Regions from separate parts of the Kitasatospora sp. NPDC056446 genome, predicted to be linked through region 2. Evidence: riboswitches for the same ligand, from Rfam matches in the RefSeq annotation. Region 2 holds a riboswitch; each other region holds the start of a gene.
What was found. A riboswitch is a leader RNA that binds a small molecule or an ion and turns the genes downstream of it on or off. The one in region 2 is predicted to bind cobalamin.
Positions count from the first base shown of each region.

Region 1: linked by a shared signal. The riboswitch ahead of metE (5-methyltetrahydropteroyltriglutamate--homocysteine S-methyltransferase) and the one ahead of ACFQ6N_RS04800 (FecCD family ABC transporter permease) in region 2 are both predicted to bind cobalamin.
Region 3: linked by a shared signal. The riboswitch ahead of ACFQ6N_RS13565 (HoxN/HupN/NixA family nickel/cobalt transporter) and the one ahead of ACFQ6N_RS04800 (FecCD family ABC transporter permease) in region 2 are both predicted to bind cobalamin.

Region 1 covers NZ_JBHTRF010000045.1:45,990-55,396, reverse strand. Annotated here, with positions in the region: gene metE (5-methyltetrahydropteroyltriglutamate--homocysteine S-methyltransferase) at 1-1,179, opposite strand, end outside; cobalamin riboswitch at 1,335-1,559, opposite strand; gene ACFQ6N_RS25710 (hypothetical protein) at 1,655-2,494, opposite strand; gene ACFQ6N_RS25705 (methyltransferase domain-containing protein) at 2,615-3,367, opposite strand; gene ACFQ6N_RS25700 (SDR family oxidoreductase) at 3,372-4,139, opposite strand; gene ACFQ6N_RS25695 (TauD/TfdA family dioxygenase) at 4,127-4,990, opposite strand; gene ACFQ6N_RS25690 (aspartate aminotransferase family protein) at 5,004-6,272, opposite strand; gene ACFQ6N_RS25685 (AMP-binding protein) at 6,284-9,407, opposite strand, start outside.
Region 2 covers NZ_JBHTRF010000005.1:698-10,104, forward strand. Annotated here, with positions in the region: gene ACFQ6N_RS04785 (CGNR zinc finger domain-containing protein) at 1-1, shown strand, start outside; gene sodX (nickel-type superoxide dismutase maturation protease) at 36-398, opposite strand; gene sodN (superoxide dismutase, Ni) at 663-1,058, shown strand; cobalamin riboswitch at 1,165-1,309, shown strand; gene ACFQ6N_RS04800 (FecCD family ABC transporter permease) at 1,402-2,481, shown strand; gene ACFQ6N_RS04805 (ABC transporter ATP-binding protein) at 2,478-3,278, shown strand; gene ACFQ6N_RS04810 (ABC transporter substrate-binding protein) at 3,378-4,370, shown strand; gene ACFQ6N_RS04815 (nuclear transport factor 2 family protein) at 4,461-4,844, shown strand; gene ACFQ6N_RS04820 (GNAT family N-acetyltransferase) at 4,854-5,342, shown strand; gene ACFQ6N_RS04825 (anti-sigma regulatory factor) at 5,534-5,944, shown strand; gene ACFQ6N_RS04830 (SigB/SigF/SigG family RNA polymerase sigma factor) at 6,123-7,154, shown strand; gene ACFQ6N_RS04835 (hypothetical protein) at 7,215-7,643, opposite strand; gene ACFQ6N_RS04840 (diacylglycerol/lipid kinase family protein) at 7,694-8,665, shown strand; gene ACFQ6N_RS04845 (WhiB family transcriptional regulator) at 9,032-9,283, shown strand.
Region 3 covers NZ_JBHTRF010000017.1:116,490-125,896, forward strand. Annotated here, with positions in the region: gene aroQ (type II 3-dehydroquinate dehydratase) at 1-264, shown strand, start outside; gene ACFQ6N_RS13535 (AAA family ATPase) at 351-1,175, shown strand; gene ACFQ6N_RS13540 (Fpg/Nei family DNA glycosylase) at 1,310-2,119, shown strand; gene ACFQ6N_RS13545 (putative quinol monooxygenase) at 2,259-2,585, shown strand; gene ACFQ6N_RS13550 (AAA family ATPase) at 2,710-4,719, shown strand; gene ACFQ6N_RS13555 (hypothetical protein) at 4,755-6,428, opposite strand; gene ACFQ6N_RS13560 (ArsR/SmtB family transcription factor) at 6,483-6,866, opposite strand; cobalamin riboswitch at 6,948-7,162, shown strand; gene ACFQ6N_RS13565 (HoxN/HupN/NixA family nickel/cobalt transporter) at 7,194-8,309, shown strand; gene rpmG (50S ribosomal protein L33) at 8,363-8,527, opposite strand; gene rpmB (50S ribosomal protein L28) at 8,659-8,895, shown strand; gene rpsN (30S ribosomal protein S14) at 8,895-9,200, shown strand; gene ACFQ6N_RS13585 (CobW family GTP-binding protein) at 9,197-9,407, shown strand, end outside.

The sequences.
Region 1 (9,407 bases), on a different contig from region 2:
CAGGTCGGCGCGGTTGGCGGCGCGTTCGGCGGTGATGGCGCCGGTGCCTTCGCGCAGGCCGCGGGCGAGCAGCGCGGCCTCGGCGGCCTTCTGCCGGGCGAAGGCGAGCCAGCGGGCGATCTGCGGGTCCAACTCCCGTTCGGCGGTGGCGTCCAGGGGGACGTGCAGCAGCGAGCAGGAGGGCGCGACGTCGACGGTTCCGGCGAGGCCGAGCAGGGTCGCCAGGGTGGCGAGCGACTTCTCCAGGTCGTTGATCCAGATGTTGCGGCCGTCGATGACGCCGGCCACCAGGCGCTTGCCGGGCAGGCCGCCGACGGCGGCGAGGTCGTCCAGGTTGGCGGCGGCCGGGCCGGTGAAGTCCAGGGCCAGGCCCTCGACCGGGGCCTTGGCCAGCACGGGCAGGGCCTCGCCGAGCCGGTCGAAGTAGCTCGCGACCAGCAGCTTCGGCCGGTCGGCCAGGGCCCCCAGGTCGCGGTAGGCGCGGGCGGCGGCGTTCAGTTCGGCCGGGGTGCGGTCCTGGACGAGCGCGGGCTCGTCCAGCTGCACCCACCCGGCGCCGGCCGCCTTCAACTCTGCGAGCAGCCGGGCGTAGACGGGCAGCAGCCGGTCCAGCAGCGTGATCGGCTGGAAGTCGGCCGCCACCCCCGGGGCCGGCTTGGCGAGCAGCAGGTAGGTGACCGGCCCGACCAGCACCGGCCGGGCGTCATGGCCGAGCGCGAGCGCCTCCCGCAGCTCCCCGACCGCCTTGGCCGGGTTCGCCGCGAACTCGGTATCCGGCCCCAACTCGGGCACCAGGTAGTGGTAGTTGGTGTCGAACCACTTCGTCATCTCCAGCGGCGCGACGTCCTGCGTGCCGCGCGCCATGGCGAAGTACCCGTCCAGCGGGTCGGCCTCGACGGCCGCGCGGTGGCGGGCCGGGATCGCGCCGACGGCGACCGTCGTGTCCAGCACGTGGTCGTAGAGCGAGGAGTCGCCGGTGGGGACCTCCTCGATCCCGGCGTCGGCGAGCTGCTGCCAGTTCTCCCGGCGCAGTTCGGCGGCGGCAGTCAGCAGGGCCTCCGCCGTGACGGCGCCCTTCCAGTAGCCCTCGATCGCCTTCTTCAGTTCCCGGTTGCGGCCCTGGCGGGGGTAGCCGTGCACGGTGGCGAGGGTTGCCGCCGCTGCGGACTTCGTGGTCAAGGGACTCTCCTTCGCGAGCCTGTTTCCTCACATACCCGGCGACGGGAGGAGGACGCGAAGGGATGACGAACCGGACGGGTGCCCGCACACGGGCACGACTCCGCCAGGTATGGTCGCCGACCCGCCCTCGGGATCACCGGATGGCCGCGCGCGAACGGTCGCGCACGGGCAGTGGCAGGTCTTCGGACTCGCGGGCACACCCGCCCTGGCTCCAGGACAGGCACCTACTGGCCGTCGCTTCCCAGACCCTCCCGGGCCCAGTGCGTATGACGGCGGTCGTTCCCACTCACCGCTGCGGGGCAGTCCCGGATTCCCACCGGGTTCCCTCTTGCGACGCGCCTGCCTGGCGGACAGGGCGAACCAGCTGCGCGGCCAGCTTAGAGTGCGTACGGCGTTCCGGACAGCGGGTTCCGGGATCCTGTCCGAAGGATGGACACCACCCCGCGGGCCCGGCGGACCGGCGGCCGGCTGACGCTCAGTCCACGGCGACGGCAGTGAACTCGGCCGTGTGGACCGTGTCGCCGTGCTTGAAGTCGAGGTAGAGCCGGTACGGGCCCGCGGTGGGGGCGACGGCGTGGAAGGTGACGTCCGGGCCGGGCGCGGTGGCGCCGTCGCCGGGCTCCCCGTTCGGGTGGACGTGCAGGTAGGCGAGGTCGGCGGCGCGCAGGGCGACCAGGTGGCCGTAGGCCGCGAGGTAGGGCTGGAGGTCGGTGACCGGGGAGCCGTCGCGGGCGACCAGGAAGGTCAGCGGCGCGCCCCGCCCGGCGGCCAACTGCCCGGCCAGGGTGACGGTGTAGCCGTCGACGTCGGCGGTCGCGGCGGGCTCGGGCAGCGGGCGGTCGGCGGACCCGCCGGGGAGGGCGACGTCCACGCCGAGGGTCAGCGGGGCCGCGCCGACGGCCTTGAAGTCGGCGTACACGTGGTAGGCGGCGGGCCCGTCGAAGGGGGTGGCCACCCGCCAGGTGCCGTCGGCGTCCAGCTCGGGGTGGACGTGGCGGTAGCCGGAGAGGTCGCGGCGCACCACGATCAGGTGCAGCAGCGCCTCGTGCTGGGGCTCGTACGCGGTGACGGGCTCGCCGTCGGCGCCGGTGATGCGGAAGGTGAACTCGCCGTCGGGGCCGACGGTCTCCGGCACCAGGGTGAAGCCCTGGTCGGAGGCCGTCAGCCCCTGCGGGGCGCCGTGCCCGGCGTGGTGGCCGTGGTCCGCGTTCCCGTCGTGCCCGTCGTGCCCGGCGTGCCCGTGGTGCTCGGCGTGCCCATGGTTCCCGTGGTTCTCGTGTGACTCATGGTGCTGGTGGTGCTGGTGCGTGTTCATGCGGACAACTGTGGCGCGGCGGAGACGAGTTGTCCATGGACATATCGCCCGATCTCCATACCCCCCATGGGCATACCCGATCCACTCCGCGCCGGGCCCGGCCGGCCGGTCGGCTCCCGCCTACGACCCGGCCCCCTCCTCCCGGTGGCGCCACCGCACCGGGTCGACGGCCTCCGTGGCTCCCCGGGCGGTCCGCACCAGCGGCCGGTACCCCGCGCAGGAGAGCACCAGCATCTCGTTGTCGCCCGGCTGGAACTCGTACGCCACCCGCTCCACCCGGCTCGGGATGCCGAGTCCGGCCAGGTCCCGGCGCAGCCGCTCCAGCCCCGGGTACCTGACCCGGGTGTCGTACACCATCAGCGGGAACAGCCGGACTTCCCGGCGCGCCACCCGGGCGAGCTCCAGCAGGGCCGCCCGGTGAAAGTGCTCGTCCAAGCGGCTGCCGTACGAGAAGATCAGGTGCGAGCTGAGCACCAGGTCGAACTCATTGTCGGCGAAGGGCAGTTCGGGCAACGATCCGGCGACGTAGCGGTCCGGGCGGGCGGCGATGTCGGCGCGGAAGAGGCGGGCGTTGGCGGTCCACTGGCGGATCATGTCGTCCGCGTCGTCGTACCAGGTCCACGGGTACCCCGCCGTCTCCTTCCGCAGCAGCTCGCGCTTGAACTCCGTCTCCCGCTCCACCAGCAGGCCCAAGTCCTCGCGGTGGTCCGCGTACTGGCGGTCCACGGCGACGGCGTCGATGCCGAGCGGGCCCGCTTCGGCGACGAAGCTCGCCGCGCCGGCCGGGCAGTCCAGGATGCGCTGCTCCAAGTCGCCGTCGGTGAGCGTGAACATCGCCCGGTACTCCGCGAAGGAGCGTGCGCTGACCAGCACCGCGTCACCCCCGGCCGACGAACGGCATGGTGGTGGGCAGCACCACCAGGGACTGGATGACGGTGTCGGCCGGCTGGGAGGCCATCAGCACCAGCGCCTCGGTGAAGCGCTCCACCGGGATGGTCGCCTCGACCGCCCTCGTCCCGTCGGCCTGCATCGCGGCCGGCTGCGGGCCGCCGTCGACCGGGGCGACGTTGCCGACGTCGATCTGTCCGCAGGAGATGCCGTACGGGCGGCCGTCCAGGGCGAGCACCTTGGTCAGGCCGAGCACGGCGTGCTTGGCGGCCGTGTACGCGATGGAGTTGGGGCGCGGCACGTACGCCGAGGGCGCGCCGTTGTTGATGATCCGCCCGCCCTGCGGGGTCTGGGTGCTCATCACTCGGAAGGCCTCGCGGGCGCAGAGGAAGCCGCCGGTGACGATGGTGTCGAGCACCCGGTTCCAGTCCTCGAACGGGGTCTCGGTGATCGGCCGGCGCGGGGCGGCGGCGCCCGCGTTGTTGAACAGCAGGTCCAGTCGGCCGTGTTCGTCGCGGACGGTGTCGAAGAGCCGGGCGACGTCCGCCGGGCTCCGGATGTCGGTCGGGACGGCCAGCACCCGGGAGGCCGCCTCCCCGGCGAGGACGGCGGTCTCCTCCAGGGCGTCCTTGCGCCGTCCGGCGACGACGACGGTCCAGCCTGCGTCCAGCAGGGCCAGTGCCGAGGCCCGGCCGAGGCCGCTGCCCCCGCCGGTGACGATCGCCACCCGTCCGTGCGGTGCGGTCAACGCGCCCATGTCTCACCCTCGTTCAGCCAGATCCGCAGCATCCGCCGGGAGTACGGTCCGGGCTCGTCGATGAACGGCGAACGCCCGTGCAGCACCCGGCTGTTGCGGATGATCAGCAGGTCGCCGGCCTCCATCGGCAGGCCGAAGGCGATCTCCGGCCGGTACAGCACCTCGTCCAGCACGCCCAGCGCCTCCCACTGACGGTCCGTCAGTTCGGGGCCGCCCCGGTCCGGGGAGGAGCGGACGGTGCGGGTCTGGTAGTAGCAGCCGACCGTGCCCTCCTTCTGGTGGTAGAGGATCGGGGTGACCACCACCTGCGGGCCCGCCCGGCCGCTGCGCTCGAAGGTCCACTCCTCGCAGAGCGTCGCCAGCGCGTCCGGCCGCTCCCGGCCGATCAGGTCGTGGACGTGCCGGGCGCTCGCCAGCTTGGTCAGCCCGCCGCCGTCGAAGGCCGGCCGGAGGCAGAGCAGGATCAGCAGGTCGCAGGTGTCGCAGTGGAACCCGAGTTCGGTGTTGCCGTCGCCGTCCTGGTCGCACAGCACCGAGGTGAGGTCGCCGCGCCCGTTCTGCGGGACGATCCGGCCGTAGTCCCCCAGCAGGAAGGAGAGCACCTCGGTGATCTGGTCCTCCGGGTGCTCCACGTCCACCAGGCCGCTCACATGCGTGATGCCGACCGAGGCGACGGCATCCCGCACGAAGTCCCGCACCCGGGCCCGCACCGGCTCGGCCGCCCCCCATCGCCCGGCCCGCGCGTCGGCCCACAGCAGCCGCCGCTCCACCTCCCCCAGCGGGAGCGACCAGAGCTCCCGTCGGGCCTCCAACTCCAGGCTGCTCCAGCCGATTTCCGTCACCGCGTCCATGGGTCTCTCCTCCCTACCGGCTTCCGGCCGCGACGGCCTTCGTCCAGAGTTCCAGCGCCTCGTCGATCTGTCCGGCCGTGACCACCAGCGCGGGGATCATCCGGACCACGTTGAGGTGGACCCCGCAGAGCAACAGCAGCAGACCGTGCTCGGCCGCCGCCTGCTGGACACGCCGGGCCGCCTCCGGGTCCGGCGAGCCGTCCGGGTGGCAGAACTCGCTCGCGGCCATCAGCCCGAGCCCTCGGACGTCGCCGATCCCGGGCGCCTCGGCGGCGACCGTCCGCAGACCGACCAGCAGCCGGGCGCCCTGCTCGGCCGCGTTCTCCACCAGCCGCTCGTCGCGCAGCACGTCCAGGGTGGCGAGGGCGGCGGCGCAGGCCACCGGATTCCCCCCGTACGTGCCGCCCTGCGAACCGGGCCAGGCACGGCCCATCAGCTCGGCGGGCGCGGCGATCGCGGACAGCGGGAAGCCGCTGGCCAGGCCCTTGGCGGTGATCAGGACGTCCGGCCGCACCCCCTGTTCGTACTCGTGGGCCCAGAACCGGCCGGTGCGGCCGAAGCCGGTCTGCACCTCGTCCACCACCAGCAGGATGCCGTGCCGGTCGGCGCGCTCGCGCAACCCGGCGAGGAAGCCGGGCGGCGCCGGGACGTAGCCGCCCTCACCGAGCACCGGCTCGACGAACATCGCCGCCGTCTCGGCGGGCGCGGACGCGGTGGCGAGCACCTCGTCCAGGCCGCGCAGCGCGTACGCCACCGCCTCCTCCTCGGACAGCCCGAGCGAGCGGCGCAGCCGGAAGGCGGCCGGGAAGGGCGCCACCGCGACCCCCGGCATCAGCGGCCCGATGCCCGCCCGGAACCGGGTGCCGGCCGTGGTGAGCGAGGCCGCGCCCATCGTGCGGCCGTGGAAGGAGCCCTCGAAGACGATCACGTTCTGCCGCCCGGTGGCGTGCCGGGCGAGCCGCAGCGCCGCCTCGACCGCCTCGGTGCCGGCGGTCGCGTAGAACAGCGAGTCCAGGCCGGGCGGGAGCACCTCGCCGAGCCGTTCGGTCAGGGTGAGCAACGGGTCGTGCAGCACGGTGGTGTACTGGCCGTGGATCAGCCGGCCCGCCTGTTCGCGGACGGCCTCGACCACCCGTGGATGACAGTGGCCGGTGCTGGTCACCCCCACCCCGGAGGTGAAGTCGAGGTACCGGCGCCCGTCGGCGTCGTAGAGGTGGAGGCCTTCGCCGCGCACGGCGACGACCGGGGTGGCCTGCTTGAGCGCCGGGGAGAGCTGGGACACGGAACCTGCCTTCACGAGTGGGTCCTGCCTTGGGGGGTACGGGGGTTCTGGCCTTGGGCGGTACGGGGGGTCTGGCCTTCGGGGGTACGGGGGTTCTGGTCGGCGGAGCTGCTCGGGGGCGGGCCGGCGGGCGGCAGGTAGCCGGCCTCGGCGGCCCAGGAGAGCGCGGCCGACCACCACTGCGGGGTCGGGGCGGCGAAGCGCACGCCCAGCCGGTCGAGCACGGCCGTGGTGTACGCGCTGTCCACCCGGACGTTGCGCTCCTCCTGCTGCGCCCAGGCGGCGGCCACCCGGGCGGCCGTCGGGTGCCGCCGCTCGGCGGCGGCGATGGCGGCCGCGAAGCCCTCGTCGTCGGTCAGCCGCACCGGATGGCCGAGCCCGGCGAGCCAGCCCACCAGCTCATCGTGCGGGACCTGGTACGGCGATTCGACGTGGTACGCGCCGGGCGCGGCGTACGGGTCGAGGGCGATCGCGGCGATCCCGGCCGCCACCGTGTCCACGTGCGAGAACGCGAAGGCGGTGTCCGGCCGGCTCGGTGCCGCCCCGGCCAGCAGGTAGCCGCGGACCAGCTGGTAGATCCGGTTGTCGCCGGCGTTCGCCTGGAACGCGCCGGTCCGGCTGTGCGCCGCGATGTGGCCGCTGCGGTGCAGGTAGGCGGCGTGCCCGGTGGCGGCCCAGGCCCGGACGGCCTGCTCCGCCCGGAACTTGGTCCGCTCGTACGGGGTGCGGAAGTACTGGCCGATCCCCAGGTCCGCCTCGCTGAAGCGGCGCGTCGGGCCGTCCACGCCGCCCGAGACGGCGAGCGTCGAGACGTGGTGGACGCGGGCGGTCGGGGCGTGCTCCCCGACCCAGCCGAGCAGCCCGCGCACCGCCGTGTGGTTGGTGAGCTCCAGTTCGTCGGGCGAGGCCACCAGCCGGACGTCCGCCGCCGCGTGCACGACGATCCCCGCGCCCCGGGCCCGTTCCAGCCCGGCCGGGGAGAGCCCGAGACCGTCCCGGCCGATGTCCCCGGCGACGGCGTGGACCGCTTCGGCCCCGAAGGCCGGACCGGTCCCCAGCCGGCCGAGCGCCCCGGCGTCGTCCGAGGCCCGCACCAGGCAGGTGACGTCGGCGCCGCGCCGGACGAAGGCGTCCAGCAGGTGCCGTCCGAGGTAGCCGGTGGCGCCGGTGAGCAGCACCCGGGCGGGCTCCCGGACGGACAGCCGGGCGGGCTCGCGGGCAGGCTCCGGGGCCGGTGCGTGCCCTCCGGCCCGGGCGGGTGCGCGCTCCGGCGGCCGGCCGGTCGGCGGGGCACCGGGGTGCAGCAGTTGACCGGAGGTGGACAGCGGGACGCGGACGGGCCGTACGGCCGTCGTGGCCGCTCCCGTCCCGGCCACCGCCACCTCTGACACCCCTGCCTCCGACGCCACCACCTCGGCGAACGCGGCGGTGATCCGGTCGGCGGCGTGGTGCGGCAGCCCGGGCCACCCGTACACCAGGTCGGCGACCAGCCGCTGCTCCACGATGCGCGCGGTGAGCCGCAGGCGGTACAGCGGGTCGCCACCGGCGCAGCGGGCCACCCCGGCCTGCTCCTCGGCGACCGTCCAGTCCAGCCCGGAGTCCTCCGGCAGCCGGAAGGTACCGAGGAAGTTGAACCCGGCGCCGGGCCGCTCACCCGGCCCGTCCATCGGCCGGACGGGTGCCTCGCGCAGGCGCCGCGCCACCGCCTCCGGGCCCGCTCCGGCCGTCAGTGCGACGTGCTTGACGGCGGTGAACCAGCCGACGGTGTCCAGGAATTCGCCCGGGTCGCCGCCGGTGTCCCGGCCGTGGGTCTCGACTTCCACCGCGAGCCCGGGGGTGCCGTCCCAGTCGGTGACGGCCCCGGCGAAGGCGGCGAGCAGGAGGGCCTCCAGACCGGCCCCGCCGCCGTGCCGGGCGACCAGCCGGGCGGTGGCCTCCGCGTCGAGCGCCCAGCTGAGCGCGACGGGCTCCTCGACAGTGACGGGTTCCGCACCCACGACGGGCCCCGCACCCCTGACGGGTTCGACGACGGGCCCCGCGACGGCCCCGGGGGCGGGCCCGGGCGCCCCGGGAGCGGCGGGCGCCGCCGGTCCGGCCGCCGCCCAGGCGTAGAAGTCCGCCGTCGGCGGCAGGTCGGCCGGCTTCCGGTCGAGCACCGCCCGGTACGCGTGCGCCAGGTCGTCCAGCAGGATCCGCCAGGACAGCCCGTCGACCACCAGGTGGTGCGCGATCAGGGCGAGCCGGTCGTCGGTCCCGGCCGGGCCGGAGAACAGGTGGACGCGCAGCAGCCGGCCGGCCAACGGGTCGAGGCTGCGGTGGAGTTCGGTGCAGACCCCGGCCACCGTGTCGGCGATCGGCCCGGCCGCGCGCGGGATCCGGGAGAACGAGACCGGGTCGAGGCCCGCCACCGGCAGGGGTGCGCCGCTGCCGCCCGGGGAGACCGGTCGGCGCAGCGCCTGGTGGCGTTCCAGGACGGCCGCGACGGCCGCCGAGAGCGCCGCCGGGTCCACGGCCGTCCGGCAGCGCAGCAGGACGGACTGGTTCCAGTGCCGCAGGTCGCCGAGGGACCGCTGCCGGTACAACCAGCGCTGGGCCGGGGCGAGTCGGCCGGTGTCCGAGCCGTTGCCGGAGCCGTTGCCCGAGCCACTGCCCGAGCCACTGCCGGAGCCGGTGTCCGAGCCGTCGCGCGGCGCCGGGAGCGACGGACCGGCCGGGCCCGCGACGGCGACGGTGGCGGCGACGGCCGCCAGGCCCTCCGCCGTCGGGTGCCGGTAGAAGTCCTCGTAGGCGACCCGTCGGCCCGAGCGCCGCAGGAAGGCGATGGTGCGCATGGCGAGGATGGAGTCCCCGCCGAGGCCCAGCACGTCGGCCCGGGGCCCGACCGCCGGCAGCCCGAGCGCGCCCGCCCAGAACCGGGCGATCTCCCCGGCCAGGCCGACGGCGGCGCCCGCGTCCGAGGACTCCGCGCGGGCCCCGACCGACTCGGCCACCAGCTCGCCCAGTCGCCGCCGGTCGAGCTTGCCGTTCGGGCCGACCGGGAAGTCCGGCAGCACCAGGACCGGTTGCGGTACGGAGTAGCCCGGCAGCCGGTCCCGCAGGTACGCGTCGAGACCCGCCACGACCTCGGCACCGTCC
Region 2 (9,407 bases):
GGGCCTCACTCTTCGGGCCCGGCCGGACCGGGCCTTCAGAGCTCCTCCACCCGGACGCCGAAGCGGCGGGCCAGGCCCGGCACCCGGGCCAGCCGCGGGGTCAGCAGCAGCCGCTCCAGCCGGCGGCCCGGCGCCAGCCAGGCCGGCCCGGGGCCCAGCCGCAGCAGCACCCGGCCCAGCACCAGCTCGTCCGGGACCGCGCCGTAGCTGCGGCTGTCGCTGTCCACCGGCCGGTTGTCCGACAGCAGCCACCAGCCCCCGGCCCGCCGTTCGACGGCCCGCTTCACCACCAGCAGATCCTGCTGGAAGGGGTGCCGGAAGAGCACCACCGCACCCGGCCGGATCGGCGCGCCGTACCGCACCAGCAGCCGGTCGCCCTCGCGCAGGGTCGGCACCATCGACGGCCCCGCCACGTCCACGGTGCCGAACGGCAGCACACCGCCGCCCGCCCGTTCCGCGCCCCCCGGTTCCGCGCTCCGCGCCACGACTCCTCCTCCGCACCGGCCCGACCCCAGTCTGCCGTACGGACCGTCACCTCCCCGATGCCCGGATCACCCCGGTTCCGGCTCCGCCTTTCGCCCTACGCCCACCGCCCGATCGCGAAACCGCCGGGGCGGAAGGGTAATCTCGGGCGCGGGAAGACGATCCAAGGAAGGACTCCCATGTTCTCTCGCCTGTTTGCACCGCGCGCCACCGCCCACGCCCACTGCGACCTGCCCTGCGGCGTGTACGACCCGGCGCAGGCCCGGCTCGAAGCCGAGTCCGTCAAGGCCACCCAGGAGAAGTACCAGGCCAACGAGGACGCGCACTTCCGCGCCCGCGCCATCATCATCAAGGAGCAGCGCGCCGAGGCCGTCAAGCACCACATCTCGGTGCTGTGGAGCGACTACTTCAAGGCCCCGCACTTCGAGAAGTACCCGCAGCTGCACCAGCTGATCAACGACACCCTGAAGGCCGCCTCGGCCGCCAAGGCGTCCACCGACCCCGCCACCGGCCAGGCCCTGCTGGACCTGATCGCCGAGGTCGACAAGATCTTCTGGGAGACCAAGCAGGCCTGAGCCTGACGCGTCGCCACCCGGCCGCCCCCGTCCGCACCCGTCGGACGGGGGCGGTCGTGCGTCCGCGTCCGCGTCCCGCCCTACCCCGACCCGACCCCGGTAAGGGTTGCCTGCCCTGAGTGGCTGTTATGCTGCCAGGGCGTCCGAGGGGGAAGTCCGGTGAGAGTCCGGCGCTGACCCGCAACGGTGAGCAGGCCCGTCCCCGTACGGTCCCGCCAGCCCGATCGCCCTCGGCCGCCGGAATCCCGACGACTCGCCGCGGACTGCGAGGGGACCGGCGCTCCGGCACGCCCGCGGCCGGCGGCCGCCCCGGCGCACCCTCGGCCCGAGGCAAGGCGCACCCGTGAACCGCGCACCCGCGAACCGTGCGGTCGGCCCGCCCGCCCGCCGAATACCCGCTCTCCCGCTCGCCCTCGGCCTCGCCGCCGCCCTGCTGGCCTCCCTGGTCTGCGGGGTCGCGTTCGGCTCCTCCGGGATCGGCCTCCCCCACGTCCTGCGGCTGCTGGCCGCCGGGCTGACGGGCGGTCGGCTGGACGCGGACGAAGCCGCCGCGTACGCGATCGTCTGGGAGATCCGGCTGCCGCGCACCGTCCTGGCCGCCGTGGTCGGCGCCGGGCTCGCCGCCACCGGGGTCGCCGTCCAGGCGCTGGTGCGCAACGCCCTCGCCGACCCCTTCGTCCTCGGCATCTCCTCCGGCGCCGCCGTCGGGGCCAACGCCGTCATGCTGTTCGGCGCCTTCGCCTCGCTCGGGGTGTGGGCGGTCTCCGCCTCCGCGTTCGGCTCCGCGCTGCTCGCCATGGTGCTGGTCTACCTCGCCGCCCGCACCGCGTTCGGGCTCACCCCGCTGCGGCTGGTGCTCACCGGCACCGCCCTCTCCTACGGCTTCTCCGCCGTCACCACCCTGATGGTCTTCGCCGCCGACCGCGGCGAAGCCGCCCGGGGCGCCATGATGTGGCTGCTCGGCAGCCTCGGCGGCGCCACCTGGGGCTCGGTGCCGATCGCGGCCTGCACCGTCCTGGCCGGACTCGCCCACCTGGCCTGCGCGGCCGGCCGGCTGGACGCCCTCGCCATGGGTGACGAGACCTCCGCCTCGCTCGGCGTGGACCCGGACCGGCTGCGCCGCGAACTGTTCGTGGTGACCGCCGCCGTCACCGGCACGGTCGTCGCGGTCAGCGGCGCGATCGGCTTCGTCGGGCTGCTGGTGCCGCACCTGGCACGGATGCTGGTCGGCGCCGGGCACCGCCGGGTGCTGCTGGTCGCGCCGCTCGCCGGGGCGCTGCTTCTGGTCTGGGTGGACATCGCCTCCCGCACCCTGCTGGCGCCCGCCGAGCTGCCCGTCGGGGTGTTCACCGCCGTCCTCGGCGTGCCCGCCTTCCTGCTGATGATGCGCCGCCGCGGCCACGCCCTCGGAGGCCCCCGGTGACCGGCCCGGCGAAGGCCGAGGACCTCGCCGTCGACGCCGTCTCGGTGGAACTGGCCGGCGCCCGGCTGGTCCACGAGGTGAGCCTGAACGCCGCCGCCGGACAGGTGGTCGGACTGGTCGGACCGAACGGCAGCGGCAAGTCGACCCTGCTGCGCTGCGTCTACCGGGTGCTGCGGCCGACCGGCGGGGCCGTCCGGCTGGACGGCGACGACCTGCGCGCGCTCACCGCGCGCGAGACCGCCCGGCGGGTGGCCGCGCTCTCCCAGGAGCACTCCGCCGAGTTCGACTTCACGGTGGCCGAGGTGGTCGCCATGGGCCGGCTGCCGCACCGCCGGGGCTTCGGCGCCCCGGCCGAGGGGGACGCGCGGCGCTGCGCCGAGGCGCTGCGCAAGGTCCGGGCCGGGCACCTCGCCGAACGGGGCTTCCTGAGCCTGTCCGGGGGCGAGAAGCAGCGGGTGCTGTTCGCCCGCGCCCTCGTCCAGGAGCCGCGGCTGCTGGTGCTGGACGAACCCACCAACCACCTCGACATCGCCCACCAGTTGGAGGTGCTGGCGCTGGCCCGCGAGGCCGGCCCGACGGTGCTCACCGCGCTGCACGACCTCAACCTGGCGGCAGGCCACTGCGACCTGCTGTACGTGCTGCGGGCCGGCCGGATCGTCGCCTCCGGGCCGCCCGGCGAGGTGCTCCGGCCCGACCTGCTGGCCGAGGTGTTCGGCGTCCGGGCCACCCCGGTGCGGCACCCGGGGACCGGGGCCCTCCAGCTGCTCTTCGACCGCCTCGACTCCCCCGGCGCCTGAGCCCGGCGCCCGCCGCCCCGTCCGCCCCCACGTCCGCCGCCCGTCCGCCGCCCGCCCGCCGCCCGTTTGTCCCCACGTCTGTCCCGAAGAGGAACCACCGTGCGCACCAAGGCCGTTGCCACCGCCGCCCTGCTCGTCCTCGGACTCACCGCCTGCGGCGCCGAGATCGCCCCGCGGGAGGACGCCACCGTCTCCGCCCACTACCCGGTGACCGTACGGAACTGCGGCGACGAACTGACCTTCGCCCGCAAGCCCGCCCGGGTGGTCACCAACGACGTCAACATCACCGAGCTGATGCTCTCGCTCGGCCTCGCCGACCGGATGGCCGGCTACGTCATGCCCGACGACAAGGGCCGGGTCGACCTGGTGCCGTGGAAGGACGGCTACCAGCAGACCGCCTGGCTCTCCAAGAAGGTGCTCACCAAGGAGATCGCCCTCGACGCCAGGGCCGACCTGGTCTTCGCCGGCTGGCACTACGGCTTCGACGAGGGCGGCGGCGTCACCCCGCAGGCGTTCAAGGCGCTCGGCATCGACTCGTACGTACTGAGCGAGTCCTGCCGCAGCGGCAAGGGCGCCGAGCGCGGCGTGATGGACCCGCTGGACGCGCTCTACACCGACCTCGCCAACCTCGGCGAGATCTTCGACGTCAAGGACCGCGCCGACCGGCTGATCGCCGACTCCAGGGCCCGGATCGCCGCCGTCCCGCAGCCCGGGCACCGCCCGTCCGTCTTCCTGTACGACAGCGGGCAGGACAAGCCGTACACCGCCGGGAAGTTCGCCGCCGCGGACCGGATCATCGCCCAGGCCGGCGGGGCCAACATCATGGGCGACGTCGCCGACAGCTGGGTCACCGCCGGCTGGGAGAGCGTGGTGCAGCGCGACCCCGAGGTGATCGTCATCAACGACTACTCGACGCCGGACGCCGAGGAGAAGCGCAGGTTCCTCAAGTCCTTCCCGCCGCTGGCGAACGTCGCCGCGGTCCGGAACGACCGGATCTTCGTCCTGGACTACGCCGACCTGGTCGAGAGCCCGCGCAACCCCGCCGCGATCGTCGCCCTGGCCGACTACCTGCGCACCGTGCCGCCCCGCTGACCGGCCCGGTGCCCGCTCCTCCTCCGGTCGACGGCGCCGGGCGTAGGCTCGTCGTACGAGCCTACGGAACCCCGACCGGAGGAGCGAGACATGACCACCACGGCAGCCACCGCCGCCTTCGACGCCCGCGCCCTGCGCGAGGGCATCGAGCACGCCGACGCCGACGCCCTCCTGGCGCTCTACGCGGAGGACGCCGAACTGCGCGTGGTCGACCGCAAGACCCAGCCCAGCCACCCCCTGGTGGTGCGCGGCCGGGAGGAGATCGGCACCATGCTGGGCGAGGCCTACGGCCGCGAGACGACCCACCGGCTGGAGCGGGTGGTCGTCCAGGACGACCACGTCGCCTTCCTGGAGTCCTGCCGCTACCCGGACGGCGTCCGGGTGCTGTCCGCCTCCGTGGCCGACCTGCGGGACGGGCGGATCGTCGACCAGACCTCCGTCCAGGCCTGGGACGAGACCCGGCCCGAGCAGTAGGCTCGCGGCATGATCCGCACCGCCGTCGCCACCGACGTCCCCGTCGTCCACGCCATGATCCGCGAACTGGCCGAGTACGAGAAGGCCGCGCACGAGGCCGTGGCCACCGAGGAGCAGCTGCACGACGCCCTGTTCGGCGCCGAGCCCGCCGTGTTCGGCCTGATCGCCGAGGACGACGCGACCGGCGAACCGGTCGGCTTCGCGCTCTGGTTCCGCAACTTCTCGACCTGGCGCGGCACCCACGGGATCTACCTGGAGGACCTGTACGTCCGCCCGCAGGCGCGCGGCGGGGGCCACGGCAAGGCCCTGCTGCTGGAGCTCGCCCGGATCGCCGTCGAGCGCGGCTACTCCCGGGTCGAGTGGTCGGTGCTGGACTGGAACAAGCCCTCGATCGACTTCTACAAGTCGATCGGCGCGGTGCCGATGGACGAGTGGACGGTCTACCGGCTCACCGACTCGGCGCTCGCCGAGGCGGCCGCCGCCGCCGACCGGCACTGAACGGACCGACCGGGTCCGGAAAAGGGTCTGCCACCCTGCGTCGCAATGCCTTACCATCAGTAACTCCCGAACCTGGGACGCGGACGGCAGAACGACGGCGGATCCGCGACCCCGGCGCCTCTTCGCGAGGCGGCAACCGGGGTAACAAGCGGGGTACCAAGACAGCACAGCGCGTCACCCAGGAGGCAAGGGTGTCCCAGATCGACGGCGATCTCGGTGTTCAGGATTTCGTGGAGGTCCGGCTCCCCGCAGCGGGGGCCTACCTCTCCGTGCTCCGAACAGCGACGGCCGGGCTCGCGGCCCGGCTGGACTTCACCCTCGACGAGATCGAAGACCTGCGGATCGCGGTCGACGAGGCCTGCGCCATCCTGCTCCAGCAGGCGGTGCCGGGCTCCGTGCTCTCCTGCGAGTTCCGGCTGGTCGGCGACTCGTTGAAGGTGACAGTCTCCGCTCCCACCACCGACGGCAAGGCTCCCGAACGGGACACCTTCGCCTGGACGGTGCTCTCCGCCCTGGCCGGCGAGGTCGACTCCACGGTCGGAGAGGACAAGACCGTGTCGATCAGCCTGCACAAGAAGCGCGGCGGGTCAGGCTCCCACTAGCGGGCGCCGAGCCGCAGCGCGCAGACCGAGCAGCACCGAGCAGCACCCGCGCAAGGGCCGTCCGCCGCTCCCCCGCCCGGGGGCCCGGCGGACGGCTCCCGGTACCGCCCCGCGCGGTACGACCAACGACACGATTCCGGGGCCACCGGCCCCGGTGCTCCCGGAACGGAACGGGGGAATGGCCGTGAGTGATCTGGACCGTACCGGCCTCGCGACGGCGGGACCTGCCGTACCGACCCAGGCGAGCGTTCCCGGCCTCGCCGCCAACGACGAAGCGCACCCGAAGGACGCCCACCGGATGAGCCACCCCACCGAGCCGACGTCCGAGCCGACGCCCGACTCCGTACCCGCGCCCGAACCGGCGGACCAGGTACCGGCGGCGGACCAGGCACCGGCGGCGGCCGAGCCGGAGCTCCAGGGCGCCGTGCCCGCCCAGGTCGTGCACCGCAGCGGCGCCCCGGACCGGGAGGCCGCCCGGGCGCTGTTCGTCCGGCTGTCCGCCCTGCCCGAGGGCTCCCCGGAGCGGGTCGAGCTTCGCAACCAGCTGGTGCGGATGCACATCCCGCTGGTCGAGCACCTGGCCCGGCGCTTCCGCAACCGGGGCGAGCCGCTGGACGACCTCACCCAGGTCGCCACCATCGGCCTGATCAAGTCGGTGGACCGCTTCGACCACGAGCGCGGGGTCGAGTTCTCCACCTACGCGACGCCGACCATCGTCGGGGAGATCAAGCGGCACTTCCGTGACAAGGGCTGGGCGGTCCGGGTGCCGCGCCGGCTCCAGGAGCTGCGGCTGTCGCTCACCACCGCGACCAGCGAGCTCTCCCAGCGGCACGGCCGCTCCCCCACGGTGCACGAGCTGGCCGAGCACCTGGGGATCTCCGAGGAGGACGTCCTGGAGGGCCTGGAGTCCGCCAACGCGTACTCCACGCTGTCCCTGGACGTGCCGGACAGCGACGACGAGTCGCCGGCCGTCGCGGACACCCTGGGCGCCACCGACGAGGCGCTGGAGGGCGTCGAGTACCGCGAGTCGCTCAAGCCGCTGCTGGCCCAACTGCCGCCCCGGGAGCAGAAGATCCTGGTGCTGCGGTTCTTCCGCAACATGACCCAGTCGCAGATCGCCGCCGAGGTGGGGATCTCCCAGATGCACGTGTCCCGGCTGCTCGCCCGGACACTGGCCCAGCTGCGGGAGAAGCTCCTGGTGGAGGAGTAGGACCGACGGCCGCCCGGTTTCCCGCCGGGCGGCCGTCCGGTCACCGGCGGCCCTGTGTGCTCAGTCCTCGGACGGGGCGTACAGGGCCGCCGTCGTCCTCGGACTCAGCAGCGCGCCGATGCCCACCAGCCCGAGCAGGCCGACCACGGCGCCGACGGCGATCATCGCGCCGCCGCTCTGGACCATGTAGTAGGCGACCGGCAGGCAGATCGAGTTGGTCAGCACCGCGGGGCTCCGGCCCCAGCGGCGCTCCTTCAGCAGCGCGCGGGCGGCCAGCACCGGCAGCACGCCGAGCAGCACGATGACCGCGCCGCCGAATTCGTTCAGGGCCAGCTGCCTGGCCTCGCCCGACAGTGCGGACACCATGTCCGAGACGCCGACGACGGCCAGTGCGGCGCCCTCCAGGGCGGTGATGGCGGCGCCCAGGGTCAGGGGCACCGGGCGGCCGGGGCCGGACGTGGGTACGGGTGCGGAGGATTCTGCGGTCACTCCAGCAGGGTAGCCGCCGGTTGGTCCGTACCGACCCGTAGGCTTTCCCCATGCGCGCTCTCCTGGTCGTGAACCACAAGGCCACCACCACCAGTGGCCGGACCAGGGACGTCCTGATCCACGCCCTGCGCAGCGACCTCAAGCTGGAGGTCGCGGAGACGCAGTACCGGGGCCACGCGCGCGACTTGGCCCGCGGGGCCGCGGAGGACGGCACGGTCGACCTGGTGGTGGCGCTGGGCGGCGACGGGACCGTCAACGAGGTGGTGAACGGGCTGCTCACGCACGGCCCGGGCGAGCGGGTCCCGCGACTGGCCGTGGTGCCGGGCGGTTCGACCAATGTGTTCGCCCGCGCGCTGGGCCTGCCCAACGACCCGGTGGAGGCCACCGGCGCCCTGCTGGACGCGCTGGAGCACGGCCGGGAGCGCCCGATCGGGCTCGGCAAGGCGATGACCCACGGGCTGCCGGACCGCTGGTTCACCTTCACCGCCGGCCTGGGCTTCGACGCCGGGGTGGTCGGCCGGGTCGAGGAGCAGCGCCGGGCCGGGCACAAGTCCACCCACGCCCTGTACGTCAAGCAGGCGATCCGGCACTACTTCACCCAGCGTGAGCAGCGCCGTTCCGGCCCCGTCTCCCTTGAGCTGCCTGGCCACGGGGCCGTGCCGGGGCTGGTGCTGTCGATAGTCAGCAACACCTCTCCGTGGACGTTCCTCGGCAACCGTCCGGTCTATCCCTCACCGCTCGCCTCCTTCGACACGGACCTCGACGTCTTCGGCATCACCCGGATGACGGCGTTCGGCACTGCTCGAACGATCCGTCAGATCCTGCGGTCGCACGAGCCTTCGAGCGATGGAGCCCCGCCGGCCGGCCCGTCCGGAAGGCACGTCGTCTCCTATCACGACGTCAGACACTTCACCTTGGTTTCAGAGGAACCGGCCCCGTTCCAAGTCGACGGCGACCATCTTGGAGACAGGAGTCGCGTCAGTTTCACAGGCGTACGGCGGGCACTGCGTGTGATTGTGTGACCGGAAGTGGGGTTCGCCCTTCTTCTCGAACGCACAAGCCCCCTTCACTCCATAGAAGTACTGGCTGTGAGCTAGGCGACACCGAAGAATCAAAAATTCCTCCCCGAAGGGGGTTGTATCCGAGCCCGAGGTTTGCGAACCTCTACATGGCGATCGGGACACATCGCAGCGACGGCAACTCCGGAACCACGGAGCGCCGACCGCGGGGTGTCCCTCGAATCGCCGAATCCCCCCTAGCACAGACCACCCGGGCCCGGTAGGCCTTTGGTCTCTTTTGCTGTTGCGGGATTCGTGAAAGCGTTCACATTCACAAGCCATCGATTATGTCGCCGGGTCACCCCCGTCGGCAGGAGGAGTTGGACGACCATGGACTGGCGCCACCGCGCTGTCTGCCGCGAAGAGGACCCGGAGCTGTTCTTCCCGATCGGGAACACCGGTCCTGCTCTGCTGCAGATCGAGGAAGCCAAGGCCGTGTGCCGCCGTTGTCCGGTCATGGAGCAGTGCCTCCAGTGGGCGCTCGAGACCGGCCAGGACGCCGGCGTCTGGGGCGGCATGAGCGAGGACGAGCGTCGCGCGATGAAGCGCCGCGCCGCCCGCAACCGGGCCCGCACCGCCTGATCGCACGCGCTGATCACACCGCGTAGTACCCGCAGTGACCGCAGGACCGATCAACACATGATCAAAGGCTTCCCTGCACCTCCTGGTGAAGCCTTCCGCACAAAGGACCTTGCTCGACTCGGTC
Region 3 (9,407 bases), on a different contig from region 2:
TGGCTGCACGAGGCGGCCGACGGGCAGCTGCCCGTGGTGATCAACCCGGGTGCGTTCACGCACTACTCGTACGCGATGCGGGACGCCGCCGCGCAGCGCACCGCGCCGCTGATCGAGGTGCACATCTCCAACCCGTACGCCCGGGAGACCTTCCGGCACACCTCGGTGATCGCCGCGGTGGCCTCCGGCACCATCGCCGGTTTCGGGCTCGGCTCCTACGAGCTGGCGCTGCGCGCGCTGGCCGAGCGGCTCACCACGCGCTGAGGGTGCGGGCCACGGCCCGGCGGCGGACTGTGCCCGCTGCCGGGCCGCCGTGTAGTGTCCCCGCTGAGAGGTGTCGGGAGGGTGCCGTGACGCAGTACGCCGGAGGCGGGCAGGTCCCGCCGCGTCCCGTCGCACCGCCGGTGCCGCCCCCGCCGACAGCCGTCCGGCCCGGGGCCGCCGCCCCGGCGCCCGCCCCCGCCCCGGCACCCGTCGCGGCCCCCGCGCCGGCCGCGGCCCACGCGCCCGGCCCGGTGCCCGGCGCGCCGCCGGTTCCGGCCGGGGGGACCGGGCACTTCGTGCTCCCGTCCGGGACGCCCGTCCAACTGCCCGCCCACCCGAGGCAGCACGCGCCCACCGGTCCGATCGCCGTCCTGCTGATCGGTCCGGCCGGGGCGGGCAAGACCACCGTCGCCCGCTACTGGGCCGAGCGCAGGCCCACCCCGACCGCGCACATCAGCCTGGACGACGTCCGGGAGTGGGTGCAGTCCGGCTTCGCCAACCCGCAGTCCGGCTGGAACAACGCCTCCGAGGCGCAGTACCGGCTGGCCCGCCGCACCTGCGGCTTCGCCTGCCGCAACTACCTGGCCAACGGCATCTCCTGCATCATCGACGACGCGGTCTTCCCGGACCGCCCGGCGATCGGCCTCGGCGGCTGGAAGCGGCACATCGGCCCCGGGATGATCCCGGTCGTGCTGCTGCCCAGCCTGGACTCGGTGCTGCGCCGCAACGCCCTGCGCGGCGGCAACCGGCGGCTCGGCGACGAGGAGGTGGCCCGCATCCACGGACGGATGGCCGGCTGGTACAACTCGGGGCTGCCGATCATCGACAACTCCTCGCTGGACGTGCCCGGCACGGCCGCCGAGCTGGACCGGGTCATCCTGGCCCGGCTGATGGGCATGCCGGTCCGCTGATCCGCGCGGTGCCGGTGGGCCTGCCCGCAGGGCCGAGGGGCCGCGGTCGTGTCGGTGCCGGCTGCGATGATGGGAGCTGTCCTCGGGCGGGCCCAGTGGCCCGCCCGGCCGAAACCCCGGGGGAGCTGACGCCCGTGCCGGAAGGCCACATCATCCACCGCCTCGCCGCCGAGAACCGCAAGGCCTTCGGCGGCCGTCCGGTCCGGGTGTCCAGCCCGCAGGGCCGGTTCGCCGACGAGGCCAAGGTGATCGACGGGCAGCTGCTCACCGGCGCCGAGGCCACCGGCAAGCACCTCTTCCTCGGCTTCGAGGAGGGCGCCTGGGTGCACATCCACCTCGGCCTCTACGGCGGCTTCACCTTCGCCGACGGCCCGGCGCCCGAGCCGGTCGGCCTGGTCCGGCTGCGGCTGGAGGGCGAGGACGGCTACGCCGACCTGCGCGGCCCCAACACCTGCGCGCTCGTCGGCGACGAGCAGAAGGCCGCCGTCGCGGCCCGGCTCGGCCCGGACCCGCTGCGCGCCGACGCGGACCCGGAGGCCGCCTGGCGCCGGATATCGGCCAGCCGGACGACGGTCGCCGCGCTGCTGATGGACCAGAAGGTGCTGGCCGGGGTGGGCAACGTCTACCGGGCCGAGGTGCTGTTCCGCCACGGCATCGACCCGCACCGGGCCGGGCGCGACCTCACCCGGAAGGAGTGGGACGCGATCTGGACGGACCTGGTCGCGCTGATGCGCGAGGGCGTCACCGCGGGCCGGATCGACACCGTCCGTCCGGAGCACACCCCCGAGGCGATGGGGCGTCCGCCCCGCGTGGACGACCACGGCGGCGAGGTGTACGTGTACCGGCGGGCGGCGATGCCCTGCCTGGTCTGCGGCACGGACGTGCGGACGGAGGAGCACGCCGCCCGCAACCTCTTCTGGTGCCCGGCCTGCCAGGCGGCGTGAGGCCCCCGCCCCGGGCGGCGTGAGGCCTGGGGCGGGCCGGTGCCGACCCTTCTGACCTGCGACGACGGGTAGCGTGCTCGGTGAGCAGTCCGTCCTGTCCGCAGTGCCACGTGCGAGCGTGGAGCGAAAGGAAGTCCCCATGATCTTCATCACGGTCAAGTTCGCGGTCCGCCCCGAGCGCGCCGACCACTGGCTCGACCTCGTCGACGAGTTCACCAGGGCCACTCGCGAGGAGCCCGGCAACCTCTTCTTCGAGTGGTCCCGCAGCGTCGACGACCCCAACGAGTTCGTCCTGGTCGAGGCCTTCCGCGACGGCGACGCGGGCAAGGCGCACGTGGAGTCCGCGCACTTCACCAAGGCCATGGACGACCTGTCGTACGCCGTCGCCGGCAAGCCGCGGATCGTGTCGACCGAGATCCCCGGCATGGACGGCTGGGGGGAGATGGGCGAGATCACTCCCCGGTGACGGGTCGGGGCCGTTCGCCCGGGAGCGGTGCGGCGCACCGCCCGGCCGAGTCCCCGATCGGCCCTCCGTCCGGGTGCCCAGCCCGTAGGCTGGGGCCCGGGCCGGGCGGAGGGAGAGCGGGCGGATGGAGCGGCACGAGGTGGTCAACACCGTGTCGGATGTCACGGTCGGCGGGAATCTGGTGCAGGCCGGGACCATCGGGTCGCTGCACATCCACGAGCGGGAGGCACCGCCGAGACCGCATCAGATCCGGCTCCCGCACGGCCCCTTCGTCAACCGCGAGCCGGAGATCGCCGCGCTGACCGCCGCGCTGCGCCGGGTCGAGGCGGGCGGCCTCGGGGTGGTGGTGTTCACCGGCCTGGGCGGCGTCGGGAAGACCGAGCTGATCGCCAAGTTCGCCGAGGAGCACCGGGAGCACTTCCCGGACGGCGACCTCTACGCCGACCTGCGGGCCTACCGGCACCAGGGCGGGGTGGACCTCCCCGCGCTGCTGGCCGGGTTCCTGCGCGCCCTCGGTACCGAGCCCCCGGCCGTGGAGGCCGAGCGGTTCACCGCGTTCCGTACCGCCACCGCCGGGCGCCGGTGCCTGTTCTTCCTGGACAACGTCGAGCACGCCGCGGAGGTGCGGGCGCTGGTCCCCTCCGGCGGGCTGCTGGTGGTGGCGAGCCGGCGGCGGCTGCCCGCGCTGCGGACGGACGGTGCCGAGGTGCGCCGGCTCGGGCCGCTGAGTGCGGCGGCGGGCGCCGAGCTGGTGCGCGGCTGGGTGGGTTCCGGCCGGGGCACCGACGGGGAACTGGCGGAACTGGTCGAGCTGTGCGGCGGGCTGCCGCTCGCGCTGAACGCGGTCGGGAGCCAGCTGCTGGACCGGGACAGCCTGCCGGTCGGCCGGGTGCTGGCCGAACTGCACGACCGGGAGGGCAGGCTGGCGGTGCTGGAGGATGAGGAGAACGACCTCGGCGCGACGTACGACCTGGTGTACGAGCGGCTGACGCCGGCTGCCCGGGCGCTCTACCACCTGATCGGTGTGCAGCCCGGCCCCTTCGTGTCCGCCGCACTGGCGCGTGCGGTCGGCGTCGAGCGGGCCGAGCGGGCGATCCGGGAACTGCGCGACGTCCACCTGCTGGACGAAGTGGTGGACGACGACCCGGCGGAGGACCGCTTCCGGGCCCACGACGTGGTGCGGCTGCACGCCTACGGCCGGACGCGTGACCTGCCCGACCGTGACGGGCTCCTCGCCGCCGTCGTCGCGTACTACCGGGCCCGGGCCTCGCTGGCGGACCGGACGATGGCTGGGAAGCGGCTGCGGCTGCAGGACCCGAGCGGCGACGACCTGCCCGGCTTCGCCTCGGAGACCGCGGCCCTGGAGTGGCTGTACGCGGAACGGGCGAACTACCGCGCGGTGGTGGAGGCGGCGGCCGAGCAGGGGTGGCACGGCGAGGTGTGGCGGCTCTGCGAGTCGCTCTGGCTGCTGTACCACGACCGCAGGCTCTACCAGGACTGGATCGCCACCCACCGGCTCGGGGTCGAGTCGGCGCAGTGGGACAACCAGCCGGCCGCCGTGGTCCGGATGCGCAACCAGCTGGCCCGCGCCCACCTCGACCGCAAGGAGTACCAGCTCGCCGCCGGACAGCTGGCGCTCGCCACCGAGCAGGTGCCGCTGGTGGCCGACCGTCAGGTCGTGGGCGTCCTCTACGAGACGGACGGCCTGCTCTGCCTGGCCGACGGCCGCCCCGGCGACGCGGTCGAGCGGTTCACGCTGGCCCTGGCGGAGAACCTGGGCGACGACCACGGCGAGATCGTCCAGAGCTACAACCTCGCGCAGGCGCTGATCGCCGACGGCCGCCCGGAGGAGGCGCTCACCGTGCTCGCCGGGGCCACGGCCCAGGCCGAGGCCGGCCGGGACAACGACATGCTGATGAAGCTCCCGCTGGTCCGGGCCCGGGCCCACCGGGCGCTCGGACAGCTCGCCCTCGCCGTCGCCCAGGCCCGTGACTGCGCCCGGCAGGCCAGGGAACGGAGCCAGTACGCGAAGGAGGCGCAGGCGCACGGCCTGCTCGTCAGCCTCGCGGAGGAACTGGCCGACGAGGAGCTGGCGGAGCGCAGCCGGGAGCGGCTGCGCGAGCTGCGGGGGTAGCGGCCCGCCCCGGCTCGGTCAGGTCCAGGGCCCGGTCAGGGCTCGGCCGTGAACGAGACCCGGGTGCGCTGCTCCCCGGTGCGGACGGTGAGGCCGTGCTCGGTGAGGTCGGCCGGGTCGCCGCCGTCGGCGAGCCGGCAGGCGACGGCGGAGCCGAGCAGCAGCGGGTCGATGCCGGGGTCCGGGGCGCCCCAGCCCGGTTCGGCGCGGGCCTCCAGCAGCCGGCCGGTGTGCAGCCGCAGCAGGTGGCGGTCGGGGCCGAGGGCGGCCACCGCGACGGCGAGGCCGGGGAGTTCGGCGGCGGTGTCGGCGAGCCAGCGGGCGGCGGGGCGTTCGGCGTGGGCCTCGGTGCGGGCGAGGACCTCGGCCGTGTAGCGCAGGGCGTCGCCGGGGTGGTCGTCGGTCAGGGCGTGGAAGCCGCGCGGGGTGTGGTCGTGGGGGTCGAAGGGGTAGCGCCGCAGGCTGACCTCCGGGCCCTCGCTCCTGCCCTCGACCTCGTACGCGGTGGGCCGGTCGGTGTCCCCGGGGCAGGGGACGGGCCGGGGGTAGGGCGGCAGGGCCGGTTCGTCCCGGGGCTCGTCCAGCCGGTCCAGGAAGGAGTAGAGCAGCGGGCGCAGCAGCCGGGCGGATCCGCCGGGGTGGGCGAGTGCGCGGCCGGTGATCTCCCGGAGGTCGGCCGGCGCCTGGGCGAAGGCCAGTTCCAGCTGGGCGGCGAGGTCCCCGTCCGGGTCGAGCAGGGGTGCGGCCTGGCCGAAGGCGTAGCCGGGGGAGCGCGGGTCGAGTTCGGCGGCGCCGGTGGCGACGAGCAGGGTGCGGTGCTCCAGGGCGGCGCCGTAGACGGTGACCGAGCCGTGGTCGCCGATCACGCAGTCGGCGGCGACGAGCGCGGCCTGCCAGCCCTGGTGGGGCGGGATCAGGCGCAGGCCCATCCGCCGGGCGTCGTCGAGCAGGGCCCGGGGGTCGTGCCGGCTCCAGACGTTGGGGTGTAGGACGACGGCCACCGTGTACTCGTCGGCGGGCAGTTGGCGGACCAGCCGCTGGGGCAGCCGGGGGTGGCTGCCCAGTGACGAGTGCTCGCTCCAGGTGGAGCTGACGACGACGAGCCGTCGGCGGCCGGTGGCGCCGAGCGCGGCGCGGTAGGCGTCGCGGGAGCGCCGGCTGGCGAGCATCCGGTCGAAGCACGGGTCGCCGACCACCTGGGCGACGTCCAGTGCCTCCGGGCAGGAGGACCGAAGCCGGTCCAGCTGTTCGGGGTGGGAGAGGCCGAGGGCGTCCACGAACACCCGCCCGTGGTGGGTGAGTTCGTTGCGGGACAGGCCGGCGGAGCTGACCGTGTCGCCGGTGGACTCGGCCACCAGGCGGTTGTAGCCGGCGCCGTGCGGGAGGACGACCAGCCGGGCGTCCAGGCGGTGCATGGAGGAGTGGACGGCACAGGCGACGGCCAGGTCGAAGGGGAGGCGGACGGCGTCCTCCCAGTCCAGGACGGTGTAGCCGGGCAGGTCGTGCAGGTAGTCGTCCAGGGCGCGGTCGGCGAAGACGGAGCCGGGGTTGACGGTGAAGTACCGCTCGATGCCGGCCGGGCTCAGCAGGGCGAGGACGTCCAGGACCCGGGTGGCCGAGGTGAGGGTGCGGGCGACCGCCAGCACGCGGGCCTTGACCGGGTCGGTGTTCCATCGGTCGGCGGGCCAGGCGTGGGGGTGGGACGGCACAGCATGATCGTACTCACCCGGGGTGCGCGCCGGGCGCTGTTCCCCGAGTGTCGGTCAGCCGGCCGCGGCGGTGGGCTCGTGGTGCTCGCCGGCGGCGCATTCGTCGAGGAGGGGGCGCATGCTCTCGTCCACGAGCCGGTAGCGCACCACACGGCCGTCCTTGTCGCCGGTGACCACGCCGGCCGTGCGCAGCAGCCGCAGGGCCTGGGAGACGGCGGGGTCGCGCATGCCGGTGGCGACCGCGAGGTCGGTGACGGCGAGCGGGCCGGCCCGGTGGAGGGCGAGCAGCAGGGCGAGCCGCCCGGGGTCGGCGAGCAGGGAGAACCGCTCGGCCCAGGACCGGACGTGCGCGGTGTCGCCGATCGCGGCGATGGCCTCGCAGACCCGGTGTCCGTCGATGGTGCGGTGGCCCGCGCGTTCGGCCGGTACGAGATGCATGTCCGCATTCTCGCAGGAGCGGGGCTGTGATCCTGGACACCTGCGCAGGTGCGCAGCCTTGCACGGGTCGGGCGCGGCCCCTACGGTGTTCCCCGCCGTGGTGCTCGGGAAGACCGGTGACGGACCCCCAGGGGTCCAAGTCCGGAGCGGCCCTCGCCACTGTGATCGGGTCAGTTCCTTCGTCCGCGAGGGAACGCCGTCCGTGTCCACGACGCCACTGGGTGCCCCGCGCACCTGGGAAGGCGGACTCGGACGTCCCGTAAGCCAGGAGACCGGCCACGGCACTTCACGACGTCATTCCACGAGGTGTTGGAGCGTGATCCGGACATGACCCTGCCCGAAACCGTCGCCGCGGACGCGAAAGCGGTGCCGTCGGCGCTGCCCGCCTTCAGATGGAAGCGCGAGGACACCCTGCGCACCGCCGGATTGATGGGGGTGATCCTGGCCATGCACGTGGTGGCCTTCGGGACGCTCGTCTTCCTGGTGGCCCCCGAGGGGTACACGGTCGGCACCCAGGTCTTCGGGGTGGGCCTGGGCATCACCGCGTACACCCTCGGGATGCGGCACGCCTTCGACGCCGACCACATCGCGGTGATCGACAACACCACCCGCAAGCTGATGGCGGACGGCAAGCGGCCGGTCTCGGTGGGCTTCTGGTTCGCGCTCGGGCACTCCTCGATGGTGGTCATCATGGCCGCCCTGGTGGCGGGCGGCGCGCAGCTGGCGAACACGCTGATGGACGACGAGTCGGCCACCCACAAGTGGCTCGGGCTGGTCGGCACCACGGCCTCCGGCGCCTTCCTCTACCTGATCGGCGCGCTCAACCTGGCGGCGCTGTTCGGCATCCTCAAGGTGTTCCGCTCGATGCGGGCCGGGAAGTTCGACGAGGCGGAGCTGGAGGCGCACCTGGACTCGCGCGGCTTCATGGCCCGGGTGCTGAACCGGGCGACCCGCTCGATCACCCGGCCCGGGCAGATGTTCCCGGTCGGCATGGTGCTGGGGCTGGGCTTCGACACCGCGACCGAGGTCACCCTGATGGTGATGGCCGGCTCGGGCGCGGCCGCCGGGCTGCCCTGGTACGCGATCGTCTGCCTGCCGCTGCTGTTCGCGGCCGGGATGAGCCTGTTCGACACCCTGGACGGGACGTTCATGAACTTCGCGTACCAGTGGGCCTTCTCCAACCCGGTGCGCAAGGTCTACTACAACCTGACCATCACCGGGCTGTCGATCGCGGTGGCCTTCATCATCGGCACCATCGAGCTGGTCGGGGTGCTGCACGAGAAGTTCGACCTGACCGACCCGGTGACCGGCTGGATCGCGAACATCTCGCTGGACAACGTCGGCTACGCGATCGCCGGGCTGTTCGTGGTGGTCTGGGCGCTGGCGATCGGCTACTGGAAGCTCGCCAAGGTCGAGAAGCGCTGGGTGCCCGAAGGGTCGTGAGCGCGTCCCCGCGGAACGGCGCCTCCCCGGCCGGGGAGGCGCCGTTCCGGCGTTCAGCGCTCTTCGCGGAAGTCGACGTGCCGGCCCGCGACCGGGTCGTACTTGCGCAGGACGATGCGGTCCGGGTCGTTGCGGCGGTTCTTGCGGGTCACGTACGTGAACCCGGTGCCGGCGGTGGAGCGGAGCTTGATCACGGGGCGCAGTTCGCTGCGGGCCATGGGGTGTCCTCCTGGGGCCTGGGGTGCTGGGTCGGGTGCTGGACCGGAACCGTACACCGAAATGGAATTCATTTTCATCTGGTGTAACGTGAGCCCTGTCCCCGCCCATTCCCGGACGCCAGGGAGCACCCATGTCCGCCCACTGCCAACTCACCGGCCGCCGCCCCGGGTTCGGCAACGCGATCTCGCACTCGCACCGCCGCACCAGCCGCCGCTTCGACCCCAACATCCAGCGCAAGCGCTACTGGCTGCCCGGCGAGGGCCGCTACGTCCGGCTCACGCTGAGCGCCAAGGGCATCCGCACCGTCGACTCGATCGGCGTCGCCGCCGCCGTCGCCCGCATCCGGGCCCGGGGGGAGAAGGTCTGATGGCCAAGCGGAGCAAGATCGTCAAGAACGAGCGGCGGCGCGCGATCGTCGCGCGGTACGCGCGGCGCCGGGCCGAACTCAAGCGCACCATCGCCCACCCCGGCACCGCCGCCGCCGAACGGGCCGCCGCACAGGCCGAACTCGCCCGCCAACCACGGGACGCCAGTGCCACCCGGATCCGCAACCGGGACGCCGTGGACGGCCGCCCCCGCGGCTACCTGCGCGCCTTCGGCCTCTCCCGGATCAACCTGCGCGGGCAGGCCCACGCCGGGTACCTGCCGGGCGTCCGCAAGGCGAGCTGGTGAGCGGGGTGTCCGGCTCGCCGGACGGGATCAAGCTGCCGGTGGTCGTCGTCGCCGGCCTGCACGCCGACGAACGCCGGGCCGCCGTACGGGAACTGGCCGCCGCCGCGGTGGACGCGGTGGTGCTGCGGCACGACCTGCGGGACGCCTCGCTCGGCCTGGTCCACCGCGAACTCCTGGACGCGGCAGGGCCGTTCGACGTGGACGACG